Regions from separate parts of the Lactobacillus sp. ESL0680 genome, predicted to be linked through region 1. Evidence: riboswitches for the same ligand, from Rfam matches in the RefSeq annotation. Region 1 holds a riboswitch; each other region holds the start of a gene.
The links. A riboswitch is a leader RNA that binds a small molecule or an ion and turns the genes downstream of it on or off. The one in region 1 is predicted to bind thiamine pyrophosphate.

Region 1 (4,275 bases):
AGCTTGCCGTCAATAATCGCGCCGCCGCCGACACCAGTGCCGATTGTGTAATAAACCAGCGAATCAATATCTTCATTGGATAATAATGACATGACATATTCGCCATATGCAGAGCCGTTAACATCCGTTGTAAAAAAGATTGGCACATTAACCTGCTGTTTAATGAAGCCAACAAAATCTGTATTCTGCCAGCCCAGTTTAGGAGTTGTAGTTATATAGCCGTAATTAGCTGCCGTCTGGCGAATTTCAATTGGACCAAAGGAAGCAATACTAATCGCTGTTATCGGAAATTGTTTGAAATAATCGGAAGCTTTTTGCAAAGTTTCTTGGGGTGTGGTTGTCGGAAAAGTTATCGTATCTTTAACCTGATAATTTTCATTACCTACCGCACAAACAAACTTAGTCCCGCCAGCTTCAATTGAACCTAATAACATACTTTATCTCCTTCATTTACTAAATGTTGAGCTTATATCGCCTATTAATTCATGTTACCTATTTTATAAAGCCCTTTCAAGCGCAGATTTTATCTTTTATTGCAAAAATTATTGACCAAAATCTTAAAATGTCACTTGTTTTAGTGGTATTACAGCAAAAACTACAGTAAAATATTATTTGATAAAAAGGAGAGTCTGAATGTCTAAACTTGAAAAACCCGTCGTAATTGGGATTACCGGCGGTTCGGGTAGTGGTAAAACAACGATTGCCCATAAAATTGTTGACCAAATGCAAGAAAATGAACACGTCCTAATTATGACGCAAGATTCATACTACAAGGATAATACCGGTATTCCAATGAGCGAACGGATGAACATCAATTATGACCATCCTGATGCCTTTGATATTCCACTGCTTAAAGCCCAAATCAATGACTTGCTTAACTACAAGCCAATTGAAATGCCCGTTTACGACTTTAAGGAACATACCAGAAGCACTGAAACTATTCACATTGAGCCTGCTGATATTATTATTCTTGAAGGAATTTTGGTTTTAGCAAATGAAGAAATTCGGGACTTAATGGACATCAAAGTTTACGTTGATACTGACGATGACATTCGTTTCATTAGACGGCTTGAACGCGATATTGATGAACGCGGACGTTCAATTGACTCCGTAATCGACCAGTACTTAGGCACAGTTAAGCCAATGTACCATCAATTTATTGAACCGACTAAACGTTACGCTGATATTATTGTTCCCGAGGGCGGCGAAAATAATGTTGCAATTGACATGTTAACCACTAAGGTTCACGCAATCTTAAGAAAAGAAACAGCCAACTAAAAAGGCCGAGGTAATTATCCTCGACCTTTTTGTTTACTCAAAATTATTCCACTTTCGGCTTCAATGCGCGATCAAACAGGTTAGTAATCAACTTAACTAGCACCCCGTCAAATAAAACTGACGAGAGAATACTGACAAAGAACATTACAATTTGCACCTTAAGCGCAAATTTATACCAGCCATACATCAGATAACACGGAATTAAAAAGCCAAAACTAGCAAAAAATGAACCTGTCAGAACACTTTGCCATGAAAATTTCTGGTAGCGGGACTTTTTTGGAAAAAAGCCAATTTCATTGGTTAATCCCTGCATTAGTCCCGAGACTACAGTGGTAATCCCCCATTGACCACCACAAGCCATCTCCACTATTGAAGCGAGCAGCTCTCCTACTAATCCTGAACCTTTTGTGGGGACAAAATACATTGCAAGAGGCGCGGCCATTAACCATAATCCTGCAAAAAAGGCGTCGGTTGCCGGGGCGTACCCTGTCGGCAGTAGTAACATTTTAACTAAGTTATACAGGTCATTAGTGCCATAGGTATAAAAGATACCCATCAAAATACCAATTAAAGCAACCAAAATTACCGACTTAACATTCCATTTTGATGATCGTGTAAACATGATTTACCTCAATCTATGCCAGTCGCGGCTTTAGTGTACGATCAAACAGATTAGCGATTAATTTAACCAGTACACCGTCAAAGACAAGCGCCGAAACCATATTGGTAATGAACATTACAATCTGAACCGTCATGTTAAATTTGCCCCAACCGTAAAGAATATATGACGGAATAAAAATTCCTAGTCCTGCAAAGAAGGCACCAATCATAACACTCTTCCAAGAAAATGCTTGATAACGTGACTTCTTGGGGAAAAAGCCGATTTCGTTAGTTGCACCTTGAATAAGTCCTGAAATAACAGTAATCGCACCCCATTGTCCGCCGATTGCCATTTCTACAATTGAAGCTAACACTTCGCCAATTGTCCCAGAACCAGCCGTTGGTACAAAATACATTGCTAAGGGTGCTGCCATTAGCCATAAGCCCGAAAAGACCGTGTCCGTTACTGGGGCAAAGCCTGTAGGAACCAGTGCCATTTTAATAATGTTGTAAGCCCAATTAAAGCCGTAGGTATAAATTACCCCCATAATAATTCCAATCAACGCGACCAAAATTACCGACTTAACATTCCATTTTGATGATCTTGTGAACATAAAAAATACTCCTAACTAACTATTAAGTCAGAAGGAGTACAGTTAAATGCTTATTCAAACACTTCCCTAACGCAGGCATTGTCCTGTTCAGGTTCCAAGGGTAATTCTCAGCTAAGCGCACCCCTAGTGACTAAAATCTATTTATAGGTAGTATACCACAACGATAATTATTATAAAACCATTCTTTTACTTCACTAATTATTTGCCAGCTTTTTCAATCCAGGCAGGCTAATCATAATTATCAAGCTGATAATGTATAAACTTGATAAGAAGCCCATGACAACCGTTAAGTTGTAGTGATCCATCAAGATACCAATTACAACTGATGAAAACCCGCCAATTGCACGGCCAATATTCACAATAATATTGTTCGCACTCGAGCGAATTTCTGTTGGGTACAGCCGGCTAATTACCGCACCGTAACCACCGAACATCCCATTAGAGAAGAAGCCGACAATCGCCCCAATGATAAGCAAAGTTACCATGTTGGTGGCCAAACTTAAAGTGTAGACCATAATCGCCGAACCAATTAAGAAGATACCGAAGGCGCGCCGTGGACCAAAATGATCGAAAATGGTACCGAAAGTCATCATTCCAATGCTCATTCCAATAATCGTTGCAATCATCCATAAACTTGAATTGGCAACATTCAAATTTAATTGCTTCTGTACGATTGTTGGCAGCCAGTTCATTAAGCCGAAGTAACCAGCGATTTGAACTGTCATCATAATCATCAAGCCAATACTCTGCCAAGCAAGCCGCGGTGTTGCAAACATCTTGCGGGCAACATTGGTTAGCAATGAACCCTTTTCTTCTGCCTTAGCCGTTAAAAATTGCTTACTTTCATGCAGGTGTTTTCTAATGAAAACCGTTAAGACTACCGGCACAATACCGACCAAGAACAACATATGCCAGCCAGCAGTTGGAATAATCCATGCCGCAATTAACGCCGCGAAGATTGCCCCCACCTGACCACCAACTGCCGCAATTGAGGTCATTTTACCAATTTCCTTCTTCGGAAAAGCTTCAGCAATTAATGCAATCCCAACACCATATTCACCGCCAGCACCAATTCCGGCCAAAAAACGGAGAGCATAAATCAAATAGATGTTATTGGCAAAGGCCATACAGGCTGTCGCCACCGCAAAAATAATCACGGTATGACTGAAAGTTTTGACGCGGCCAATTTTATCGCCCAACATGCCAAAGGCAATCCCGCCAAACAACATCCCCAAATTAGTAATCGATGAAATTAGCCCTGCAGCACCACCAGACAGGTGCAGGTCAGCAATCATCGAACTCATCGCAAACGATAGAAAAAGCACATCCATGTTCTCTAACATAAATCCCGATGAGGTCGACGCGATGGTCCACTTCTGATCTGTAGTTAGTGCATGACTGTGCTCATTAGTTGTATCCATATTTAATTCCTCCGAAACAAGCGCTCTCTGTCGCCTAATTATTTCTTTGGAACATTATTTTACTCGTTTAATAATTTTTTGCAACTAAAATATTAAATTTACTTAAAATTGGCTGAAACTAGCTAATTTTTCAGTAGTTAAATCACGAATAATTGCCACTGTCATTTCAACGGCTGCCTTGAAATCTTGGTAGGCACTGAAGCAATAAGGTGAATGCTCATAACGAACTGGAATACCAATTACAATTGTCGGTGCCCCATTCTCATAATAAATTGCGGCACCATCTTGGCCGCCGCCAGTTCTAACTGACCGCGTGTAAGGAATATGGTTCTTATCAGCTACATCACAAGCGTATTGCTGGA
Region 2 (4,275 bases), 210 kb from region 1:
CGCTGCAGATATGGTGAATACTTATCAAAAAGTCTTTGCGTGTTCCTTAACTGTTGCAAACAAAATGGCACAGATGACTAAGGGTTACTCTTATGGCTTTCAATTATTGGGTTGGCTGTATTTTGAAGAGTTAAATGGCCGTGAACCAACTATAGAAGTATTAAATGAAGTTAAAGTACAATATCAACTAAAGCTTTTTGAAAATGCTTATCAAAAAATTTTGATGGGCTTGTCGGAAAATGACCGTCAATATTTGATAAATGTTAATGACCATTGTAAGTTCAGTGATGTTGTTGCCAAAATGAAAAAGACTAAGGGTTATGTCTCACAATATCGGCGTCGAGCATTAGAGCGGCAGTTAATTACTCCAAGTGGTCATGGTTATGTTGATTATACGTTGCCATTTTTTGGTGAATATTTAAAGCAAACCCAAAATCCAGATTCGGTATATTATTTGGGCTATTAATTATAATTTTTGTGTTTATATAGTCTAGTTAAATGGCTGAAAAATATTATTAGAAATTCGATTAATTTTGTATAAAATTAGTAGTAAGATTAATAAAATTAAATAGATTATAGAAGGAACATGAGGAATGAAACAGAGAAAATTTTTAGCTCTATTATGTATAGTAGTGTTAGCCATAAGTAGCATTGGAATGGAGAATATAGTAGTTTCTAAAACGGTTCAAGCTGCTAAAGAAGAATATGTGTCAATATTTAATACTGATAACTATGATACAAACAAAAAGGGCTTAACTTATGCTACAAAAGTTTCTAAGGATAAGGTTAAAACGAATCAGAAACATTCTACTGTAGTAGGAAATAAGTATGGATTTGTAAAGCCATTTAATATTCCAAAGTCATGGCGTGGAAACTGGTACGATAAAAACGGATTGGCCCAGAAGTTGACAGCAAATGCGTATAACATTGAAGGAATAATTACGAATAGAATATGGATTGTTGGAAAAGTTAAGGGAACAAATAAATATCCTTGGCAAATAGCTGATAGATTGAATAAAAAATATCCAAGAGCGTATATTCATGATGCTCGAGGAACATGGAGGTATGTATCAGGTTTAAATTTAATCATTACTAGTCCAGTAACAGAAAAATCAGTTATAAAAGATGGATTTGCTTTTACATGTCATAAAGAACAAGTTTCTGGAGAAGTTCAATCAGTTTATTTTGATGTTAATGCGAAAACAGGAAAAGTAAAAGATCAACTATTTAAAACTAAGCAATTAGCTAAAGAGTATGCTCATCATAAATTTTCTGATATGCATTACTCATCGAAATTTAAATAATGTTTTAGGAGTAGTAAATATTATTTAGGCTATTAATTATAATTATTCTTAGTAAAAAACGACAGCCCCTATAAAGAGCTGTCGTTTTTTCTAGAAAAATAATTGCTGGATTTTTTGGAATTGCTTGGCCTTGTTTAGGCTTAATAGAACAATAGTGGCAACTACTGATCCAATAATAGCAGCCCCGATAAAACGCGGGGTGTAAACGAACCAATACAGGTTATTGGAGCTGCCTGTGAACCAGACCATGACTGGGTAAGAAAGCAGCGAGCCGATAATTCCGGTGCCGATAATTTCGCCGAGACAAGCTGCCCAAATTTTGCCGGTTAACTTATATAAAATTCCGGCTAATACTGCACCAAAGATAGCACCAGTTAGTGCCAGTGGCGGAATTCCCATGATTAACATTCTGATAATTCCACACAAGGTTGCCATAATTGTCACGTAAACGGGCCCCAGCATGGTAGCGCCAATAATGTTGATAACACTAGACATGGGCGCCATTCCTTCCACGCGAAAGATGGGCGATAATACCACGTCTAGTGCAATCATAATCGCCAAAATAGTAAGTTTTTCTGTCTGTTTTCTCTTATTAGTCATTTCTAACTCCCTACTTCTAACAAGCGTCTACAAAAAAATCCCATTCGCACATAGCGAACGGGATTTTGCTTAATTAGCCTATCCCTTGCGCTAGTATTATCTAGATCAGGTTCATGGGTTTAATCTCAGCTTAAATAAGCACCCCATAGACTCTTGTATATTAATGTTAATTTGATTATAGACTTTCAATGATGAAAAAGAAAGCATAAATTCTATTTTCTTATAGTTTCATTTGATTATATGATGTAACTTTTCTCTGCTTATCAGTCATTGTCATCATGGTAATTGACGCATTACGTGGACCGCAGCTGACGTCGAAATCGCCAAAGCGGTCGGCAATACTGCGAATAGTAAAGCCGTGAGTTACCAATAAAATGTTTTCGGCACCATCAAGCTGGCTGATTAGGTCAAAGCCCTGGTCAAGGCGGTGCCAATATTCCTTGGCATTTTCCGCGTCATGAAACGGATCAGCTTCCTTAATCCAGTCGGTTGCCGTATCAATTGATTCGTTCTTGAACAGATCATAGTGGGTCTTATAGCCGTGCGGTCCACCAATCATTTGCCAGGCCATGTCGGTATCCATTCCTTCAAAGTAGCCGTAAAAGTGTTCGCGGAACAGCGGAGTTGCAAGATGTTGGATTTCGTCGCGGTTAACATTGTGCTTAATAATGATGTCGCAGGTATCACTTGCCCGCTTCAAGTCGCTAGAGATGGCGATGTCAAAGGGAATATTCTTTAGTGTTTCGCCCGCCTTGTCGGCACCAGCAATGCCGTCTTCAGTTAATGGGGTGTCACACCAGCCCTGCATCTTGTTGTAACGGTTAATATAAGTTTGTCCGTGACGGACAATATAAATTCGCTTCATTTTTAAACTCCTTATTTTAATTATTTTTCATGATAAATTTGTTTAACTTTTGCGACATCTTGCGGTTCAATTGAGTAAATAGAGCCGGCAGGATACATGACGGACTTGCCTTTATTGTGATTCAGACCGATAGCATGACCTAATTCGTGTTCAACAGTATTGACAATTCGCTGATAAGTATAATAATATATAAAATTCTGCAGATAATAAACATTTAATTGGATTTTTGCCTTACTAAGCAATTTAGTCTTGGGATTATAGGTAATGCTTGCTTGCCCAGCGGCATCCGTGTCGGGGTCAAACATCGGCTCAATTGTAATCTGTGCATTTTTCTTCTTATTAGTCTCAGTAAAAGTAAAACTGCCAGTATCATTCCAAGCACTAATGGCGTCTTGAGCGGCTTGAGTTAATTGCTGGTTATTCGCCAAATCAAGATAAACTTTGGCGGAATTTTTTGACCAGTGACAATTTTTGCCCGCATTTTTCGCAGTTTTTTCGCGATGTGTCTTAGCTAAGACGACATGGCTGGGTGTATTAGCAGGACTAATAGCCGGGATATACACGCTGCCTAGAGAAATTCCAGCGACTAATGCACAAGATAATTTACGTAAAAAGTGTAAAATCTTTTTCATAATAAAAACCACCTCCAATATAAAAAATTATAGAAGCAAATTGCTTAATTTTCACTAGTTTTTAATAATCTTAGTAAAAGAGTTTTAAGAATTATATATTAAGTTCGTTTCATGTTAAAATAGTATGCAAGTTTTGAAGAACAGGTGACTTTATGACAAAAGCGATGGATGAAAAACAGTTTGAACAGAAGCATCTCGACGCTATCTTAAAAATGATTAAGGAGCGGCGGGGAGAATTAACTGCGGCAATTAAGTCAGCTGAAGGTGAAGCGCGGAACCTCAATTCGCACTTCTTTGATGATGTCCGCTTAGATTACGATGGTTATTCCACCTCAATGGAAACGGCGCTCTCGATACACCAGCAGCAGCAACTGCTTGATGAACGTGAGAATGCTTGGCAGCATTCTGCTAAGCAGTTAGGAACAGTTCAACGACTGGAAAAGAAACCGTATTTTGCCCGGGTGGATTTTAAAGAAGGCAATGAAAAACCGGAAACAATTTATATTGGTTTGGGTTCATTTGCGGACAAGGACAACCACTTCTTAATTTATGATTGGCGGGCACCAATTTCTTCAATTTATTATGACGGCAAGCTAGGGCAGGTTTCGTATTTGTCGCCAGATGGTGAAATTACCGTTGACATGACGAAGAAGCGGCAATTCATGATTGAAGATGGTCAAATTGTAAACATGTTTGATACCAATGAATCAATCGGTGACCAAATGCTCTTAGAGGTGCTGGGCGAAAAGTCCAGTACCCAGATGAAGTCAATTGTAACGACAATTCAGCGTGAGCAAAATAAAATCATTAGAAATACCAGTGCTGATTTGTTGTTTGTCCAAGGAGCCGCAGGGTCAGGGAAGACGTCAGCGAT
Region 3 (4,275 bases), 290 kb from region 1:
TCCCAGTCCTAATGCTTTTGCGACCGGCCGTGATCCTGACCACAGTGCTGTTGCGGTAACTCAAGGCCTACTTGACATGATGAACCGTGAGGAACTGGAAGGTGTCTTAGGACACGAAATTTCGCATATTCGCAACTATGATATTCGCTTATCAACAGTTGCCGCGGTTCTGGTTGGGGTAATTTCATATCTATCCGGAATTGCCAGCCGCTATATTTGGTGGTTTGACGATGACCGCGGCAGCGACAAAGACGATGATAACAACGTAGTCATTATTTTTAAAATTGTTGCAATTGTCTTTGTGCTTATTCTTGGGCCATTATGTGCCAGCCTTGCCCAGATGGCCTTGTCGCGTAATCGTGAGTACTTGGCTGATGCTTCATCAGTCGACCTTACCCGCAACCCACAAGGTCTGATTTCTGCTTTAGAGAAAATCGACGGCAGTAAGCCAATGAAAAAGGCTGATCCAAGTAGTGCTGGCATGTATATTGAAGATCCATTGCGTAAAAAGCACGGTTTTACTCATCTATTCGATAGCCATCCGCCGACAGAAGACCGGATCAAACGGCTAGAAAAAATGTAATATCCAAAAAAGACATCTGTTAATTAAACAGATGTCTTTTTTATTTTATTTCAAATTAATATTAGCTTGACGAAACAGCTCTGCACGCATTTGGACCGGCGTTTGATGATAATATTCATTAAACTTTTTATAGAAAAAGGACTTACCATTGTAACCTACCCTGGCAATAATTTCCTTAACCGAAATGTCGGGGCGAGCAAGCAAATTACGTGCTTCCTGCATTCGCCGTTCATCAACATGCTCTACAAAGCTTTTTCCCGTTTTTTGTTTAACTAAGCTAGAAAAATAATTTGGGTTAAAGCCAAAATGTTTGGCAGCCGAATCCAAAGTAATATCGGCAAAATTGGCATCAATATAGCTCTCAAGTGTTACATTCGCAAAGCCTTGCTTCTCTGCTGCGGCTGATTCAAAGCTTTGATTACGGACAGCTGAAACCAGCAACAAGTTTAATTCCGCTGCAGCTACACTTTGGGCAAACAAGTTTTGATTTAAATATTCATCAATTATCTTATTCATTAATTGAGCCGACTTAGAAATTGGCGTTGACTTTAAATATAACAACCGATTGGTCTGTAAACTGCTAATGATTTGCTTAACTGCCTGTTCTTCACGCGGCTCATCATGGACAATATTTCCCAGGAAATATTGTAAATCATACTTAGAATTTAAATCTAGCTTTACCAACACATCAGTCTTAGTTTGCTTTTGCACTTCATAGTCACTCTTGGCCGGCAAAAAGACGATATTCCCTACCTTTAGTGCAAAGTCCTGACCATGAATTTTAATGTTTGACTTGCCGCCAGCTTCATAAAAAATCATCGCATTTGTTGTTTGATAGCGATGAACACCGGTATTATGATTTTCAAGATAGACCCTAAACAAGTCAAAATTGCCTTCTGCTTTCAACCGCAATTCGTTTGTATCACTATTGGTTGAATTTAAAATACTAGCCAAATACTGCGCTAATTTAACTGCTGCCATAGCTTCACCTTCTTATTGTTATTTTAATACTTTTATTATATAGCAAAAATCATATCCACTACCATTTTATTTTCATAAAGTTACAAGGACTAGACAGAAAAAACTCTTTCGTGTACAATCAGTTTGATAACTTTGGGGTGCCGCAAGGCTGAGAGAATACCCGTTGAACCTGCTATGGACAATGCCAGCGAAGGGAAAATGAATGAATTTTTACGTCGTTAGTGCAGCCTGCCCTAGCGACTTTTTTAATTGGTAAAAAGAATGATTACAAGCAAAAATTTAACTTTTTCATACGAACAAAATATTAAAATTATTGACAACCTTAATCTTGAAATTCCCACGGGAAAATTTTCACTCTTAATTGGGCCTACTGGTTGCGGCAAGTCGACTTTACTTAAAATACTTGCCGGGCTCTATCCCAAATACGCGGGTAAACTCAGCGGTTACCTTAATCTTGCCGGGTTAAAATCAGCCATTATGTTTCAAAATGCTGGCGAACAGTTCACCATGGCAACACCACGTGAAGAAATTATCTTCGCTCTTGAGAACTTACAAGTTAAACGTGAAGATTACCAAAAGCACCTAACCGCCGGCGTCGAATTTGCCCAAATTGAAAATCTATTGGATCAAAAAATCAATACAATGTCTGGCGGCGAGCAGCAACGAGTAGCACTTGCCGTTCTCATAGCAATGGATATCGACTTATTCTTGCTAGATGAGCCTTTTGCCAGCTGTGATCCACAAGCGCGGCAATTTTTGATTAGCAAATTGGCGCACTTGCGCGATCAAGGTAAGACCATTATCTTAAGTGACCACGTTTTAGACGGCTATCAAAGCGTCTGTGATTGTCTTTTTGAGTTTAAGGACCATAACGTCAAGCAGCTAGATCCCGCAGCCAAAAAACAACTGCTCCAAACAAGCATGCAAAAAAATAATTATTCATTTGCACTGCCGCAAAATGAGGCCGCTTGTTTTACCCTAAACAAGACACAGCTAACGCAAAATCGCCTTTTGTTAGACCAAAATCAGCTCAATATTATTGCAGGCAAAACCACACTGATTACTGGTGCCAACGGTGTCGGCAAAACCTCACTATTTAACGCGCTAACTAAGATGCTACCTTATAGTGGCAGTTTGACCTATCGCAACCGTGAAATCCGCCAACAAAAGACGCGCAAATACTTACTGCATGTTGCCCAGATTTTTCAGAATGCGACCGACCAATTCTTGAGTGTTACTGTTCAAGATGAAATTAATTTAAGTAAAAAACAGCGAACTAATGACTTTTTTACTGACCAAAAAATCAAGGAAGTTTTAACTGACCTTGGCCTCGACCAGCACCTGGACCAAGTAGTGTATTCTCTTTCTGGTGGCCAACAAAAAAAGCTCCAAATTCTGCTGATGTTAATTGCGGATCAAGATGTATTACTCATTGATGAGCCATTAAGTGGCTTAGACCACCTATCCAGTCAAAAAGTTATGCATCTGCTCAGACAAAGCCAAAAAGAACGCGGTCAGACTTTACTAATTATCAGCCATGAACTTGATGGGTTAGCCGATTGGTGCGACTATCATCTGGTCTTTGCCGACAAGCAGCTGCATTACGTGACTAAGTGAGGTACCTTTATGAATCCTAGTTTTAAATTTATCTTAGCGTTAATTATTTCGCTTGAAATATCGCTAAAAATTAGCCTAACAACCAATTTTGCGATTATTATCTTGGCAATTATCTATTTATTAGTCAAAAAAATTAAGTTAAAGAGCTTACTGCTCCTACTAATAGTGCCGTTTATTGCCGCATTTACGATTTTTGCGACACTTGAATGGTTTACGCCAACACCCGACTTATTTAACGCCCTTGGCTTGTCCAGCCGGATCTACGTTTATATCTTAACCATTAGCTGCGTCACGATCGACACCAGCGCGGAAGAATTAGCACGATCTTTTGAACAGAATTTCCACTTACCAAGCAAATTCGCCTACGGTGTTTTAGCCGCGCTCAATATTGTTCCCCGCATGAAGCAAGCTGTTAAGCAAATTCGGACAGCTGGCATGATGCGGGGGGTTTATCTCAGTTTTTGGTCGCCGGTATTATATTTCAAAGCAATTTTAGTAGCACTTAATTCTGCCGAAAATCTGGCACAAGGTATGGAATCTCACGGTTACCAAGAAGACAAACAGCGGTCGACAATTGTTGCCGTCCTAATTAAGACATCAGACTGGCTCTGGAGTGCCATTATTCTTGTTCTACTTAATCTAGCCTTATTCACATTAAAATAAAAATGCAGCCGAATCACGACTGCATTTTTTATTAACTTAATTTTGAGCTAAGAAATTCAGAGCTGCACCGTAAAGGTTAGCCGAATTATGATACTGGCAAGTCATTACTTCCGGCATAATTCGGGTCATATCGAAATCTGCCAGCTTCTGCTTGAGCCTCTTGGCAACTTCACTGCTGATTTCTGCGCGTGCAGATACGCCGCCGCCCAAAATAAAGGCATCAAAATCAAAAGATACTTGCAAATCATACATGCTGCTTGCCAAAAGATCATAAAAACGATCAAGCAAATTTTGAGCCAATTGATCACCCTGCTCGGCCAGAGCAAATAATTCTTTCCCCTCAACCTCTGTTTTAGTCTGTTCAGAGTAATCATGGGCAGCCTTAACTAAGGTCGCATCCATGCTTAATATCCGCTCAGTGCCGCCTCTCA

Region 2: another riboswitch for thiamine pyrophosphate. It lies ahead of thiW (energy coupling factor transporter S component ThiW); the one in region 1 lies ahead of OZX58_RS01955 (ECF transporter S component).
Region 3: another riboswitch for thiamine pyrophosphate. It lies ahead of OZX58_RS00390 (ABC transporter ATP-binding protein); the one in region 1 lies ahead of OZX58_RS01955 (ECF transporter S component).

Annotation. Positions count from the first base shown of each region.
Region 1 is NZ_CP113945.1:369,512-373,786, reverse strand. It holds gene scrK (fructokinase ScrK) at 1-434, opposite strand, end outside; gene udk (uridine kinase) at 634-1,278, shown strand; gene OZX58_RS01960 (ECF transporter S component) at 1,322-1,900, opposite strand; gene OZX58_RS01955 (ECF transporter S component) at 1,914-2,492, opposite strand; TPP riboswitch at 2,539-2,627, opposite strand; gene OZX58_RS01950 (MFS transporter) at 2,687-3,913, opposite strand; gene OZX58_RS01945 (M42 family peptidase) at 4,016-4,275, opposite strand, start outside.
Region 2 is NZ_CP113945.1:157,954-162,228, forward strand. It holds gene OZX58_RS00775 (ATP-binding protein) at 1-466, shown strand, start outside; gene OZX58_RS00780 (hypothetical protein) at 594-1,304, shown strand; gene thiW (energy coupling factor transporter S component ThiW) at 1,395-1,904, opposite strand; TPP riboswitch at 1,969-2,060, opposite strand; gene OZX58_RS00790 (histidine phosphatase family protein) at 2,125-2,769, opposite strand; gene OZX58_RS00795 (matrixin family metalloprotease) at 2,790-3,401, opposite strand; gene helD (RNA polymerase recycling motor HelD) at 3,554-4,275, shown strand, end outside.
Region 3 is NZ_CP113945.1:76,048-80,322, reverse strand. It holds gene htpX (zinc metalloprotease HtpX) at 1-583, shown strand, start outside; gene OZX58_RS00395 (helix-turn-helix transcriptional regulator) at 629-1,564, opposite strand; TPP riboswitch at 1,688-1,777, shown strand; gene OZX58_RS00390 (ABC transporter ATP-binding protein) at 1,826-3,181, shown strand; gene OZX58_RS00385 (energy-coupling factor transporter transmembrane component T) at 3,191-3,844, shown strand; gene OZX58_RS00380 (ROK family protein) at 3,881-4,275, opposite strand, start outside.